Regions from separate parts of the Cellulosimicrobium sp. G4 BAM 1002 genome, predicted to be linked through region 3. Evidence: predicted binding sites of a transcription regulator. Region 3 holds the regulator's gene; each other region holds the start of a gene.
What was found. Region 3 encodes HrcA, which represses chaperone genes, less so after heat shock. Its sites were predicted from a motif close to TTNGCACTCGNNNNNNNCGAGTGCNAA; they were not measured.

Region 1 (4,415 bases), 850 kb from region 3:
CGCCGGCGGGGCTGTGAGCATGTGGCAGATGGTCGCGCGGCCCACGCCGCGGATCGACCCGTACGCGGTGGGTGTCGAGGGTGTGTACCTGTGCTCGGCGTCGACGCCGCCCGGGCCCGGTGTGCACGGGCTCGGCGGCTGGTACGCCGCGCGCCGGGTGCTGCGGCGGGAGTTCGACGTACGGGACGCGCCGAGCCTCGCACCGGCGTCCGAGGTGTCCGCGAGGTAGACGCCCAGGGTTCTCCCCGAGCGGACCCGCGTCCTACCGCGGCGAGCCGGCATCGAGCTCGACGAGCGCGAGCACGACGAGCGCGGAGCTCCACGACAGCGGCGCGACGGCCGCCGGTGACCCGTCGGCGAGGACCTTCTCGGGGATCGCGCCGGACGCGGTCCTGTGGTCGTCGACCCAGCGCAGCCACTCCCTGGCGTCCGCGCGGTCGTCCGGGTCCGACGACGTCGCGGCCGTGAGCGCGTAGAGCGTCGTCTGCGGCGTCCACGAGATGCCGTCCTCGCGCCACCCGGCGCCGGGCGCAAGCCCGCCCGCGGGCCGCAGCATCTCGGTGACGGACGCGCGCCACGCGTCGGTCGCTCCCGCGAGCGGCTCCGGCTGGAACGGGGGCAGGACGAACGCGGTCGACGCGTCACGGGCGCCGCCCGTCACGTGCCGGGGGTAGCCCTGGCTCCCGAACGCGTCCTCGACCGCCGCGCGCAGGCGGTCCGCACCGCGCGCCGCCGCGGCCGACCGCGACCAGCGGTCGGTGGCGCCGTAGACGTCGGCCGCGCCCTCGAGCCCGGCGAGCAGCGGCCCGGCGGTGCCGAGAGTGAGGGACGTGGGCTCGACCTCCCAGTAGTCGCTCGACGCCGGGGGCAGCGAGTCCTGCGAACCGCCGTCGTCGACGAGCGACAGTGCGTGGTCGGTCGCGGCGTCGACGAGGGGACGCAGCTCCTCCGCCACCTCGCGACGCTCGTCCCCGGGCGTCTCGGACAGCACGACGTCCGCCGCCCACAGGACCCACCCGACGCCGTCGGACTGGAGCCCGCGGTCGTCGGGCACGCCCGAGCCGTCGGGTAGGTACCGCGCCTGGAACGACCCGTCGTCCTCCTGCACGTCGGCGAGGAAGCGCAGGACGGCGCGCGCGTCGTCGACGTGGCCGGTGCGGGCGAACGCGACGGCGGCGAACGAGGCGTCGCGCGGCCAGACGTACCGCCACTTCGGCGACGCGGCCGCGAGCGACGCGCCGTTGCCGAGCGTCAGGGCCCGCAGGTCGAGCAGAGCGGCCTGGCCGAGGTCTGCGAAGGGCCCCTCTGCGCCCGGGACGACGCCGGCCGCGAGCCACGCGCGCGAGGCGGCGGCTGCGTCGTGCGCGCGGCCGTCGTCGAGGAGCGTTGCTGCGTCGAGCCGCGGGCCGGCGACCTGTGCGAGGCGGTTCGCCTCGCCGTCGGCAGGGTCGACGCCTCCGGCGAGCGCCGCGGGGTCGAGCGTGGCGGGGTCGAGGACCCGGCTCCCCTCGAGGAAGACGGCGGTGGACCCCGGGGCCAGCCGCAGGAGTGCGGGTCCGTCCGGGCCGGACGCGACGGCGACGCCGTCCTGGTAGAGGTCGATGTGCTCGCCCGTGGGCGCGGCGGCGACGGCGGTCGCCGCGGTGAGGCCGAGGGCGGGGACCAGCACGAAGCCGGCCAGGGCTGCTGCGAGGCGCCACGACGGTGTTGCGCGGATCACACCGCGCATCCTAGGGGAGCGCGACCACGGCGCGAGCACCGTGCCGGTTCCGCTCGTCGCGATACGCGCCGGACGGCGGAGGTGCTGTCTTGCACTCGCCGGGTGCGAGTGCCAATAATGGCGTTAGCACTCTCGCCATGAGAGTGACAGCAGTGACCAGCATCGGCAGCCGCTCAGCGTGGCTGCGGAGCACCACACCAGGTCGACAGGTGAGGCCCGCCCCGGCGGCGTGACATGAACGCCGCCCGTCGCGGGCCGTCCGTCGCGGGCGCCGGCCGACCGCCACACGCCACCAGCGGAGGATCATTCCCCATGGCAAAGATCATCGCCTTCAACGAGGAGGCCCGTCGCGGGATGGAGCGCGGGCTCAACGTCCTCGCCGACACCGTGAAGGTCACCCTCGGCCCCAAGGGCCGCAACGTCGTGCTCGACAAGAAGTGGGGCGCGCCGACGATCACGAACGACGGCGTCTCCATCGCCAAGGAGATCGAGCTCGAGGACCCGTACGAGAAGATCGGCGCGGAGCTCGTCAAGGAGGTCGCCAAGAAGACCGACGACGTCGCGGGTGACGGCACCACGACCGCCACCGTGCTCGCCCAGGCGCTCGTGCGCGAGGGCCTGCGCAACGTCGCCGCCGGCTCGAACCCGATCGCGCTCAAACGCGGCATCGAGAAGGCCGTCGACGCGGTGACCGAGCAGCTGCTCAACGCCGCCAAGGAGATCGAGACCAAGGAGGAGATCGCCGCCACGGCTGCCATCTCCGCCGGTGACCCCGCGATCGGCGAGCTCATCGCCGAGGCCCTCGACAAGGTGGGCAAGGAGGGCGTCATCACGGTCGAGGAGTCGAACACGTTCGGCCTCGAGCTCGAGCTCACCGAGGGCATGCGCTTCGACAAGGGCTTCCTCGCGCGCTACTTCGAGACGGACCCCGAGCGCCAGGAGGCCGTGCTCGAGGACCCGTACGTCCTCATCGTCGAGTCCAAGATCTCGAACGTGAAGGACCTGCTCCCGGTCCTCGACCAGGTCATGAAGGCCGGCCGCTCGCTCCTCATCATCGCCGAGGACGTCGAGGGCGAGGCGCTCGCGACCCTGGTGCTCAACAAGATCCGTGGCACGTTCAAGTCCGTCGCCGTCAAGGCCCCGGGCTTCGGCGACCGCCGCAAGGCCATGCTCCAGGACATCGCGATCCTCACCGGCGGCCAGGTCATCACCGAGACGGTGGGCCTCAAGCTCGAGAGCGCGACGCTCGACCTGCTCGGCCAGGCGCGCAAGGTCGTCGTCACCAAGGACGAGACCACGATCGTCGAGGGTGCCGGCGACGCCGACCTCATCGCGGGTCGCGTGAACCAGATCCGTTCCGAGATCGAGAAGTCGGACTCCGACTACGACCGCGAGAAGCTCCAGGAGCGCCTCGCCAAGCTCGCGGGCGGCGTCGCCGTCATCAAGGCGGGCGCGGCGACCGAGGTCGAGCTCAAGGAGCGCAAGCACCGCATCGAGGACGCCGTGCGCAACGCGAAGGCTGCCGTCGAGGAGGGCATCGTCGCCGGTGGTGGCGTCGCGCTCATCCAGGCCGGTGCCGTGGCGTTCGAGAAGCTCGAGCTCGAGGGTGACGAGGCGACCGGTGCCGCGATCGTGCGTGCCGCGATCGACGCGCCGCTCAAGCAGATCGCGATCAACGCGGGCCTCGAGGGCGGCGTCGTGGCGGAGAAGGTGCGCAACCTCCCGTCGGGCCACGGCCTCAACGCCGCGACCGGCGTCTACGAGGACCTCCTCGCCGCCGGCGTGAACGACCCGGTCAAGGTCACGCGCTCCGCGCTGCAGAACGCCGCCTCGATCGCGGCGCTCTTCCTCACGACCGAGGCCGTCGTGGCCGACAAGCCGGAGAAGAACCCGCCGATGCCGGGTGGCGACGGCGGCATGGGCGGCATGGACTTCTGATCCACCGCTGAACCGCCGCCCGGCTCGTCCGGGTGACGTCGCAGGACATCGAGGGCCGTCGGCCGGGTTCGCCCGGTCGGCGGCCTTCGTCGTGCCCGGACACCGTGCCGAACCCGGGATTCCGCGTCACCCGACGCGTCAGCTGGCCGTCAACCCCGGGTTCGGCGCCCGGGACGCCCAACCCGGGGTTCGTGCGCACAGCGAGGCGCGGGTGGCACACAAGCCCGGGTTCGGCACGGGGATCTGGCCGTGCGGGGCGCGGTACACGTGCGTATAACGCCGTGTATACACGCCGGAAACGAACGCGCGGCAGGATCTGCGCCATGCACCTCACTCCGGCGGACACCGAGAAGCTCCTGCTCGCCGTCGCGGGCATGGTCGCCCGCGACCGCCGTGAGCGCGGCGTGCTGCTCAACTACCCCGAGACCGTCGCGCTGCTCACCACCTGGGTGATCGAGCGCGCTCGCGAGGGTGCAGGCGTCGAGGAGCTCATGGTCTCCGGACGTGAGGTCCTGCGCCGCGACGAGGTCATGGACGGGGTCGCCGAGATGCTGCCCGACGTCCAGGTCGAGGCGACGTTCCCCGACGGGCGCAAGCTCGTCACCATCCACCAGCCGATCGCCTGACCGGCCCGGCCGGCAGCAGGAACGAGGACGGGACGCACATGGCAGGCATCAGCACGAGCGGTCCGGGCGCGGTCCGGCTCAGGAGCGGCGCCGAGGACGTGCCCGTCGTCCTCAACGCCGACCGCACCGAC
Region 2 (4,415 bases), 1.6 Mb from region 3:
GCCACTTGTTCTCCTGCGCGTACCAGGGCGGGATCGTGGGCAGCTCGCGCCCTTCGTCGAGCATCGAGGAGAAGTGCTCCACGAGGCAGTGCGTGAGCGCCGCGAGCGCGAGGAGCTCGGAGATGTTCGTGACGCCGTCGCAGATGCGGGTCTCGAGCGTCCCGAACCGCGGGGCCGGCCGCAGGTCCCAGCGGATCTCGTCGAACGCGTCGATGACGCCGGTGTGCAGCATGTCGGCGACGTAGCCCTCGAGCTCGTCCCACGTCGCGAACTGGAACGGCAGCCCGGCGGTCGGCAGCTGCTGGAACATCAGCGCGCGGTTCGACGCGTACCCGGTGTCCTTGCCGCCCCAGAACGGGGAGCTCGCCGAGAGCGACTGCAGGTGCGCGAAGGTCGTGAGCATCGCGCGCTGGATCGGCAGCACCTTGTCGCGGTCCTCGATGCCGACGTGCACGTGCACGCCGTAGATGAGCATCTGCCGGCCCCACCACTGGGTGCGGTCGATGAGCGTGTTGTACCGCTGCTTGTCGGTGACCTTCTGCTGCGCCCAGCGCGCGAACGGGTGCGTGCCCGCGGACATGAGCTCGACGCGCAGCGGGTCCGTCACGGCGCGGATCTCCTCGATCGAGCGCTCGAGGTCGCGCCCCGCCTCCCCGACCGTGCGGCACACGCCGCTGACGACCTCCACCGTGTTGAGCAGCAGCTCCTGCTTGATGGACGGGTGCGAGTCGGTGCCCGGCGGCCGCACGGCGTCGAGCACGGTCTGGGCGACCTGGCGCAGGTCGCCCGAGTCGGCGTCGACGAGAGCGAGCTCCCACTCGAGGCCCACGCTCGAGCGCTCCGAGCGGGCGAACGGGATCGCCGTGCGGCGCGCTCCCGTGCTCACCGAGGGCCTTCCGCGGGCCCCGTCGTGGCAGGGGTCTCGAGCGGCTCGACGACGAGCACCTGCTGGGACCCGCCCACGCGCGTCAGCACGATCGTCGCCGTCGCGTCGCCGGTCAGCGCGAGCTGGCGGCGCAGCTGCTCGGGCGTCACCGCGGTGCCGCGCTTCTTGATCGTCAGGCGCCCGACGCCGCGCTCGCGCAGGTACGCCTTCAGCCGCTTGAGGCCGAACGGCATCGTGTCGAGCACGCGGTAGCCCCGCGCCAGGCCCTCGGCCAGCCCCGACTCGTCGAGGCGGGCCGGGGAGTCCGTCGTCACGTAGGCGATCGTGCGGTCGAGGAGGCGCCCGCCGAGCTCGCGCGCGGCGTGGGCGACCAGTCCGGCGCGGATCACCGCGCCGTCGGGCTCGTAGAGGTACTGCCCGACGCCGCCCACGTCGGGCACGACGTCGTCGTCGCCCGGGCGGTGGGCCAGGCGGCGCGTCGCCGTGCGGGTGTCTCCCGTGCCGTCCGTCGCCGCGCGCGTGGTGAGGACGAGCGCGGAGCGACCGGGGCCGTCGGGGGCGAGCGGGCCGAACCACAGGCCGGCCTCGACGACGTCGCCGTCGACCGACACCCACTCGGTCTCGGCGTCGACGGGCAGGCCGTCGTGCGAGATCCCGGGCCCGACCTTGATGCCGACCGCCGGCACGCGTTCGCGCAGCGCCCAGACCGCGTCGAGCGGCGGTGCGTAGGCCTTCGGGTCGAACACGCGCGAGCCGGAGCGGGTGCGCCGCGCCGGGTCGGCGTAGACGCCGTCGATCCGCTCGCCCTCGAGGTCGAGCGCCAGGCCGTCCCCGTGGCGCACCTCGGCCTCGGGGAAGTGGCGCAGGTTCACGGTCGCGACCGCCGCGGTGAGCTCGTCGACGTCGGTCGCGAGCACCTCGAGCTCGGACGCCGCGAACGCGAGCGCGTCGACCCCGATCCCGCTCGTGAGGTCCGCGACCCGGTGCACGCCCGCGTCGCGGTACCGCTGGGCGTGCAGGCCCGCGACGACGAGCCGCGTCGCCTGCTCGAGGCCCGCCTGGGTGAAGAGCATGCCGTCGGCGAACGCGCCGAGCTTGCCGCGCGCCGCCGCGCGCAGTCGCGACTGGGTCAGCGCCGCGGCTGCGAGGTCGGGGTCGACGCCCTTGGCGCGCAGTCCCGCGGAGAGCACGAGCGCCTGCTGCTCGTCGTACGGCGGGAGCGCGCTGAGCAGCGCCCAGCCCTCGGGGCTGAGCAGCTTCGACAGCGTGGCGGCGTCCATGGCGTCGATCCTTCCACGGACCTGCGGCGTGGTGCGCAGCCAGCGGTCACGGCGTCCGCCGGGGGAGAGTTGGCACTCGCCTTGACCGAGTGCTAACGGCGACCTAGATTTGAGGCGTGCCGCCACCGCTCACGGGCGAGGGCGGCACCACGAGCGATCATGCCGTCCGGCACCCGCGACGACGGCCGGCAGGGAGCGCTCGACCCATCCGTTGCAGTTCTCATAGCGAAAGGGGAGGTCCGACGTGTCGGTCCCCATCAAGCCGCTCGAGGACCGGATCGTCGTGAAGGCCCTCGAGGCCGAGACCACGACCGCATCCGGCCTGGTCATCCCGGACACCGCCAAGGAGAAGCCCCAGGAGGGCGAGGTCCTGGCAGTCGGTCCGGGCCGTGTCGACGACAACGGCAACCGCGTCCCGCTCGACGTGAGCGTCGGCGACAAGGTCATCTACAGCAAGTACGGCGGCACCGAGGTCAAGTACGGCGGCGAGGACTACCTAGTCCTGTCCGCGCGCGACATCCTCGCCGTGGTGGTCGGCTGACGCCGACCGTTCTGCACAGCAGGGCCCCGCGACCTTCGGGTCGCGGGGCCCTGCTGCGTCCGTGGACGGTCGCCCCACCGCCTACGGGTCGTGCGCACGTGCGCCCGGTGCGTCGTCGGACCGGTGCCGTGCCCGTCGGTCTCGGGCGCCGCGGGGCGGGCGTCAGCCCGTGCGGCGCGCGCCACCGGCGAGGATGGCGGCGCGCTCGTCCTCGCTCAGCCCGCCCCACACGCCGTACGGCTCACGCACGCGCAGCGACTGCTCGCGGCACTGCATCATCACGGGGCACGAGTGGCAGATCGCCTTCGCCGCTTCTGCGCGACGTCGGCGGGTCGACCCTCGCTCGCCCTCGGGGTGGAAGAACAGCGTGTCGTCGGCGTCGCGACACGAACCCTGGTACTGCCACTCCCAGAGTTCCATGACGGGTCCGGGAAGCCTCGAGATCTCTGCCATGGCGAACAACCTACAAGCGTTGCAGGAGTTGTTCAAGCCCCTGTGCTGAAACCGTGAACGGGCAGGTCGCCGCACTCGGTGCGACGGACCGCTTCACCGATCGAGGCGCGCCTCGGTCAGGGCTGACGCGATCCAGGCGCGGTGGCGCGTTTGGGTGAGAGGTGAACAAACGTCGCACAAGCCTGGCGCGAAGGGTGCACGACTGTGACCTGGGCGAGGTGGCGGGAGGAGGGTCCGCTCGGCAGAATCGATGCATGACCCCCGTCCGGTCCGCCCCTGACCCCGAGGGAGCCCGACCGAGCATGTCGACCAGCCCTGGCCTCGCCGTCGCCGCCGTCGCGCGCCGGCTCGGCGTCGCGCCCGCGACGCTGCGCACCTGGGACCGCCGCTACGGGCTCGGTCCGTCGCAGCACCGCGCCGGCTCCCACCGCCGCTACACCGACGACGACGTCGCACGCCTGGTCGTCATGCGTCGCCTGACCCTCGACGGCGTCGCGCCCGCCGACGCGGCCCGGGCAGCGCTCGCCGCCGGGGCGGACGAGCTCGACGCCCATCGGGGCGGGGTTGCGCTCGACGAGCTCGACGTCGACGCGAGAGCGACGGACGCCGACGACGAGGCGCCGGCCGAGGACGTCGCGGCGACCGTGCCCGACGCGCCGTCCCGCCCGTTCCTGCGCGCCGTCCCCGGAGGGGAGGCGCGCCGGCCGGGCGTGCCGCGCTCCGTCGGGGTGCGCGAGGTGCCGCGCCCCACGCGCGTGTCCGACGTCGTCGACGCGGCGATCGCCTACGACCAGCGCACGTGCGACCGCCTCCTGCGGATCCCCGCGACCGCCGACCCGGCGGCGTGGTGGTCGGACCTCGTGGAGCCCGCGCTCGGGCGGCTCGCGGAGCGGACCGTGCTGGCCGGGCCGGGCGAGGTCCCCGAGATCGTGCTCGCGAACGCGACGCTCGGCGCCCTGCGCGAGTACACGCAGGCCAGCGAGGACGCGATCGTTGCCGCGGGAGGGCCGCCCCGGAACCACCCGAGCCGGATGCGCCGGATCGTGCTCGTCTTCGCCGCCCCCGACGAGCCCCTGCCGCTCGCGGCGCACGCCCTGGCCGCGTCGCTCGCGTCGCACGGGGCGATGGCACGCATCGTCACCGGCCCCGCCAACGTCCACCGCACCCTCGAGCTCGTGACGATGGTCCGCCCGTCAGCCGTCGCGATGGTCACCACGCAGGCGCGGCCCGACCTCGGGATCGTCCACGCGACGCA
Region 3 (4,415 bases):
CGCCCGGAGAGCTTGTCGCGCAGGCGGGAGAACACGCCCGGGTGCGCGGCGGACAGGCGCGGCTCCGGCCGCTCCTCGCCGCGCAGCGCCGCGAGCGAGCGCAGGAGCTGCTCCTGCTCCTCGTCCAGCTCTCTCGGCACCAGGACCTCGATGTGCACGTTGAGGTCGCCGCGGCCGTTGCCGTGCAGGTGCCCGACACCGAGGTTCTTCAGCGTGACGATCTGCCCCGGCTGCGTGCCCGGACGCAGGTCGATCTCCTGGGCGCCGTCGAGCGTCTCGAGCTCGAGCACGGTGCCGAGCGCGGCAGCCGTCATCGGCACCTGGAGGGTGCAGTGCAGGTCGTCGCCGCGGCGGACGAACGTGTCGTGGTTGCGCTCGCGGATCTCGACGTACAGGTCGCCCGCCGGGCCACCTGCAGGCCCGACCTCGCCCTGCGACGTGAGCTTGATGCGCGTGCCCGTGTCGACGCCGGCCGGGACGTTGACGGTGATCGAGCGCCGGCTGCGCACCCGGCCCTCGCCGGAGCACTCCGCGCACGGCTCGGGGATGACGGTGCCGAACCCCTGGCACGCGGCGCACGGGGCGCTCGTCATGACCTGGCCGAGGAACGAGCGCGCCACGCGCTGGACCGTGCCGCGGCCGTGGCACACGTCGCACGTGCGCGGCGACGTGCCGGGGCGACAGCACGTGCCGCCGCACGTCCCGCACACCACGGCCGTGTCGACCTGGAGCTCGCGCTGGGCGCCGAACGTCGCCTCCGCGAGGTCGATGTCGAGGCGCACGAGCGCGTCCTGGCCACGGCGGGCGCGCGGGATCGGACCCTGCTGCGCCTGGCCACCGCCGAAGAACGTCTCGAAGATGTCCTGGAAGCCGAACCCGCCGCCCATCGGGCCGCCGGCCCCGCCTCCGGGCGCGCTCGGGTCGAAGCCGAGGTCGTACTGCTGGCGCTTCTCCGGGTTCGACAGCACCTCGTAGGCGCGCGCGACGTCCTTGAAGCGGTCGCCCGCCTCCTCGCCCGCGACGTCCGGGTGCAGCTCGCGCGCGAGCTTGCGGTACGCCTTCTTGATCTGGTCCTGGCTGGCGTCACGCGTCAGGCCGAGGATCTCGTAGTAGTCGCTCACACGTCACTCTCTGCTGGTGCCGGTCGTGGGCCGGCGGGCCGGCCGGGGTCGGGGATGCTCGGGCGAAGCTCGGGAGCAGGGTCGCGGGCGGCGGGCCGCACCGGTCCGCAGCCGGGGCGGCTCACGTGCCGAGCACCCGCGACATGTAGCGCGCGACCGCCCGTACGGCCGCGATCGTGCCCGGATAGTCCATGCGCGTGGGGCCGATCGAGCCGACCAGCGCGACCGTGTCCCCGTCGCTACCGTATCCGGTCGTCACGACGGAGGTCTCCGAGAGGCCCTCGAGCTGGGTCTCGTGGCCGATCCGCACGCTGACGCCGGACTCCGCCGCCATCTCCGTGAGGAGGCCCAGGAGGACGACCTGCTCCTCGAGCGCCTCGAGGACGGGGCGCAGGGCGTGCTCGAACCGCATGCCCGCGCGCGCGAGGTTGGCCGTCCCGGCGAGGACGATCCGCTCCTCGCTCTCCTCCGCGAGCGTCTGCGCGACGAGGTCGCCGACGGCCTCGACGAGCGGGGCGTCGTCGGGGTGGAAGCCGTCGCGCACCGCCGCGAACCCCGACGTCAGGTCGGCGAGCCGCTTGCCCGCCGCCGCCGCGTTGAGGCGCGCGCGCACCTCGGCGAGCGTGCCCTCGTCGGGCACCGCGGCGACCTCCAAGGTGCGCTGCTCGACCCGCCCGGTGTCGGTGATGATCACGACGAGCAGGCGCGCGTCGCCCACGGGCACGAGCTCGAGGTGACGCAGGCCCGAGCGCCGCAGCGACGGGTACTGCACGACCGCGACCTGGCCGGTGATCTGGGCGAGGAGGCGGCCGGCGCGGGCGATGACGTCGTCGAGGTCCACGCCCTCGGACAGGAACGTCTCGATCGCGCGCTTCTCCGGCGCCGACAGCGGCTTGACGCCCGACAGCCGGTCGACGAACAGCCGGTAGCCCTTGTCCGTCGGCACGCGGCCGGCGGACGTGTGCGGCTGGGCGATGTACCCCGCGTCCTCGAGCGCCGCCATGTCGTTGCGGATCGTCGCGGGCGAGACCCCGAGCTCGTGGCGCTCGGTGAGGATGCGCGAACCCACGGGCTCCCGCGTGAGGACGTAGTCCTCGACGATGGCCCGCAGCACCTCCAGACGGCGCTCCTCGCTCACGTCCACCTCCCGTGCACCGCTCCGCACCGCCGGGCAGGCGGGCTGGTCTCGGCACTCTCGACCTTCGAGTGCCAATCCTACGCGTCCGCGACGACTCGTCCTCGGCCCTCCGCTCGTCGCGAACGCGTACCCGCGTGTCGCGCGCCGGTCCGCGCCGCGCGACGAACCTAGGGTGTCGGGGTGTCCTTCGACCGCTACGGCTCCGACGTCCTCGGCGGCACGCCCGCCCCCGCCCACCACCGGCAGCGACCGGTCTCCCGTCCGCAGCCCGCCGAGCGCGGGCTCGTCGTGGAGGACGTGCAGACCGGGTGGGTCGGCGCCGTCGTGCGGGTCGAGAAGTCCGGCGGCATGCACGTCGTCGTGCTCGAGGACCGCGCGGGCCGCACACGCACGTTCCCCCTCGGCCCCGGCTTCTGGGTCGACGGCGCCCCGGTCGAGCTCACCGCCCCCGTCACCTCCCGCCCCCCCGCTCCCCCGTCGCGCACCGCGTCCGGCTCGCGCGCCGTCGTCGGGCAGCGGGCACGCGTCGCGCGCGGCAGCCGCATCTGGGTCGAGGGCAAGCACGACGCCGAGCTGGTGGAGAAGGTCTGGGGCGACGACCTGCGTGTCGAGGGCGTCGTCGTCGAGCCCCTCCACGGCGTGGACGACCTCGCCGCGGCGCTCGCGGACTTCGGCCCGACGCCGCAGCGCCGGGTCGGCGTGCTCGTGGACCACCTCGTCGCCGGCAGCAAGGAGCGGCGGATCGCCGACGAGGCCCTGCGGAGCGTGCCCGCCGGCACGGTCATGGTGCTCGGCCACCCGTACGTCGACGTGTGGCAGGCCGTGAAGCCGGCGCGCGTCGGGCTGGAGCGCTGGCCCGTGATCGAGCGCGGCACCGAGTGGAAGCGCGGGATCCTGCGCGAGCTCGGCTGGCCCGCCGCGTCGGCGGAGGACGTCGGTCGTGCGTGGCAGCGCATCCTCGGCACCGTCCGGACCTACGCCGACCTGGAGCCGTCCTTGCTCGGGCGCGTGGAGGAGCTCATCGACTTCGTGACCGCACCCTGAGCGACGGCGCCACCGTCTGCCCGTGGCCTCGGCACCTCAGGGGAGGACTGCGACGGCCTCGACCTCCACGAGGAGGTCCGGCTCGCCGAGCGCGGTGACCTCAGCAGCGTGATCGGGCGGACGAGGTCGAAGCCCAGGCGCTGCGCCTCGTGCACGTCGGCGTAGGCCTGCTCGGTCTGCGCGGCCAGGTCGCCCGGGCCTCGACCCCTCGGCGACCGACACCTGCGCGTAGACCTCGGGCTGCGGCAGTGCGGACGGGTCGAGCAGCCGAACCGGCACCGGCACCTCCGTGCTCGTGGGAACTCCCTGGGGCCGGGCGTCGCCCGGCCAGGGCGGTCAGGCGGGCATCCCGCCCGTCAGCCGGCGATAGGCGTAGCCGACCGCGACGTAGCTGAGGGGGATCGTCACGAAGAGACCGAGGCCGCACGGGATCGCGCCGAGGATGTTGATGCCGAAGAGCGCGAGCAGGAGCAGGAACATCTGGCCGAAGTTCTTCGCGACCAGCGAGAAGCTCGTGCGGATCGCGGTGATCGCGTCCTGGCGCTGGTCGAGGGCGACGTAGTAGACGAATGCGGAGAAGAGCAGGACGGCCAACCCGGGCAGGATGCACAGGACGAGCCCGACGCCGGTGAGGATGCCCACGATCAACGCGGCGAGGATCACGTTGACGACGTTGCCGATCCGGAAGAACGCCGCGACGTCGGGACGGCGGCCGTCGACCTCGTCGAGCGCGCCCCGGGTGAAGAAGGCGGTGATCAGGTAGCCGATCACGGTGCCCACGATCCCGAGCAGGATGCTCGTGAACGTGATGCCCGTGACCGCGAAGACGTTGGTGTCCGTGAAGTCGTACTGGTCCTGGAGCTGGTCGAACCCGCCCGTGATCCAGCTCCACGCGATGTTCACCGCGAGGAAGATCAGCGCCACGAGGATCCAGGGGCCCAGGTTCGACGTGACCTTGCGCCACCCGTAGGAGATCGCGTCGCCGACCGCGAAACCCGGCCCGGTCGGCACGGGCCCCACCGGAGTCGCCGAGGGCGGGTACGCCGCACCGGGCGGCGGATAGCCGGGCCCGGCGGGCGGGTAGCCAGCCCCGGGCGGCGGGTACCCGGGCG

Region 1: the regulator HrcA is predicted to act here: its motif matches at 1,844-1,870, upstream of groL (chaperonin GroEL).
Region 2: the regulator HrcA is predicted to act here: its motif matches at 2,236-2,262, upstream of groES (co-chaperone GroES).

What each region holds. Positions count from the first base shown of each region.
Region 1 is NZ_CP182109.1:3,765,735-3,770,149, reverse strand. It holds gene ACMXGY_RS16755 (phytoene desaturase family protein) at 1-229, shown strand, start outside; gene ACMXGY_RS16750 (glycoside hydrolase family 15) at 263-1,729, opposite strand; gene groL (chaperonin GroEL) at 2,033-3,658, shown strand; gene ACMXGY_RS16740 (urease subunit gamma) at 3,982-4,284, shown strand; gene ureB (urease subunit beta) at 4,323-4,415, shown strand, end outside.
Region 2 is NZ_CP182109.1:1,327,212-1,331,626, forward strand. It holds gene ACMXGY_RS06040 (glutamate--cysteine ligase) at 1-886, opposite strand, end outside; gene ACMXGY_RS06045 (THUMP-like domain-containing protein) at 883-2,166, opposite strand; gene groES (co-chaperone GroES) at 2,411-2,707, shown strand; gene ACMXGY_RS06055 (WhiB family transcriptional regulator) at 2,870-3,160, opposite strand; gene ACMXGY_RS06060 (MerR family transcriptional regulator) at 3,463-4,415, shown strand, end outside.
Region 3 is NZ_CP182109.1:2,918,959-2,923,373, forward strand. It holds gene dnaJ (molecular chaperone DnaJ) at 1-1,121, opposite strand, end outside; gene hrcA (heat-inducible transcriptional repressor HrcA) at 1,243-2,259, opposite strand; gene ACMXGY_RS13270 (DUF3097 domain-containing protein) at 2,440-3,303, shown strand; gene ACMXGY_RS13275 (DUF2189 domain-containing protein) at 3,640-4,415, opposite strand, start outside.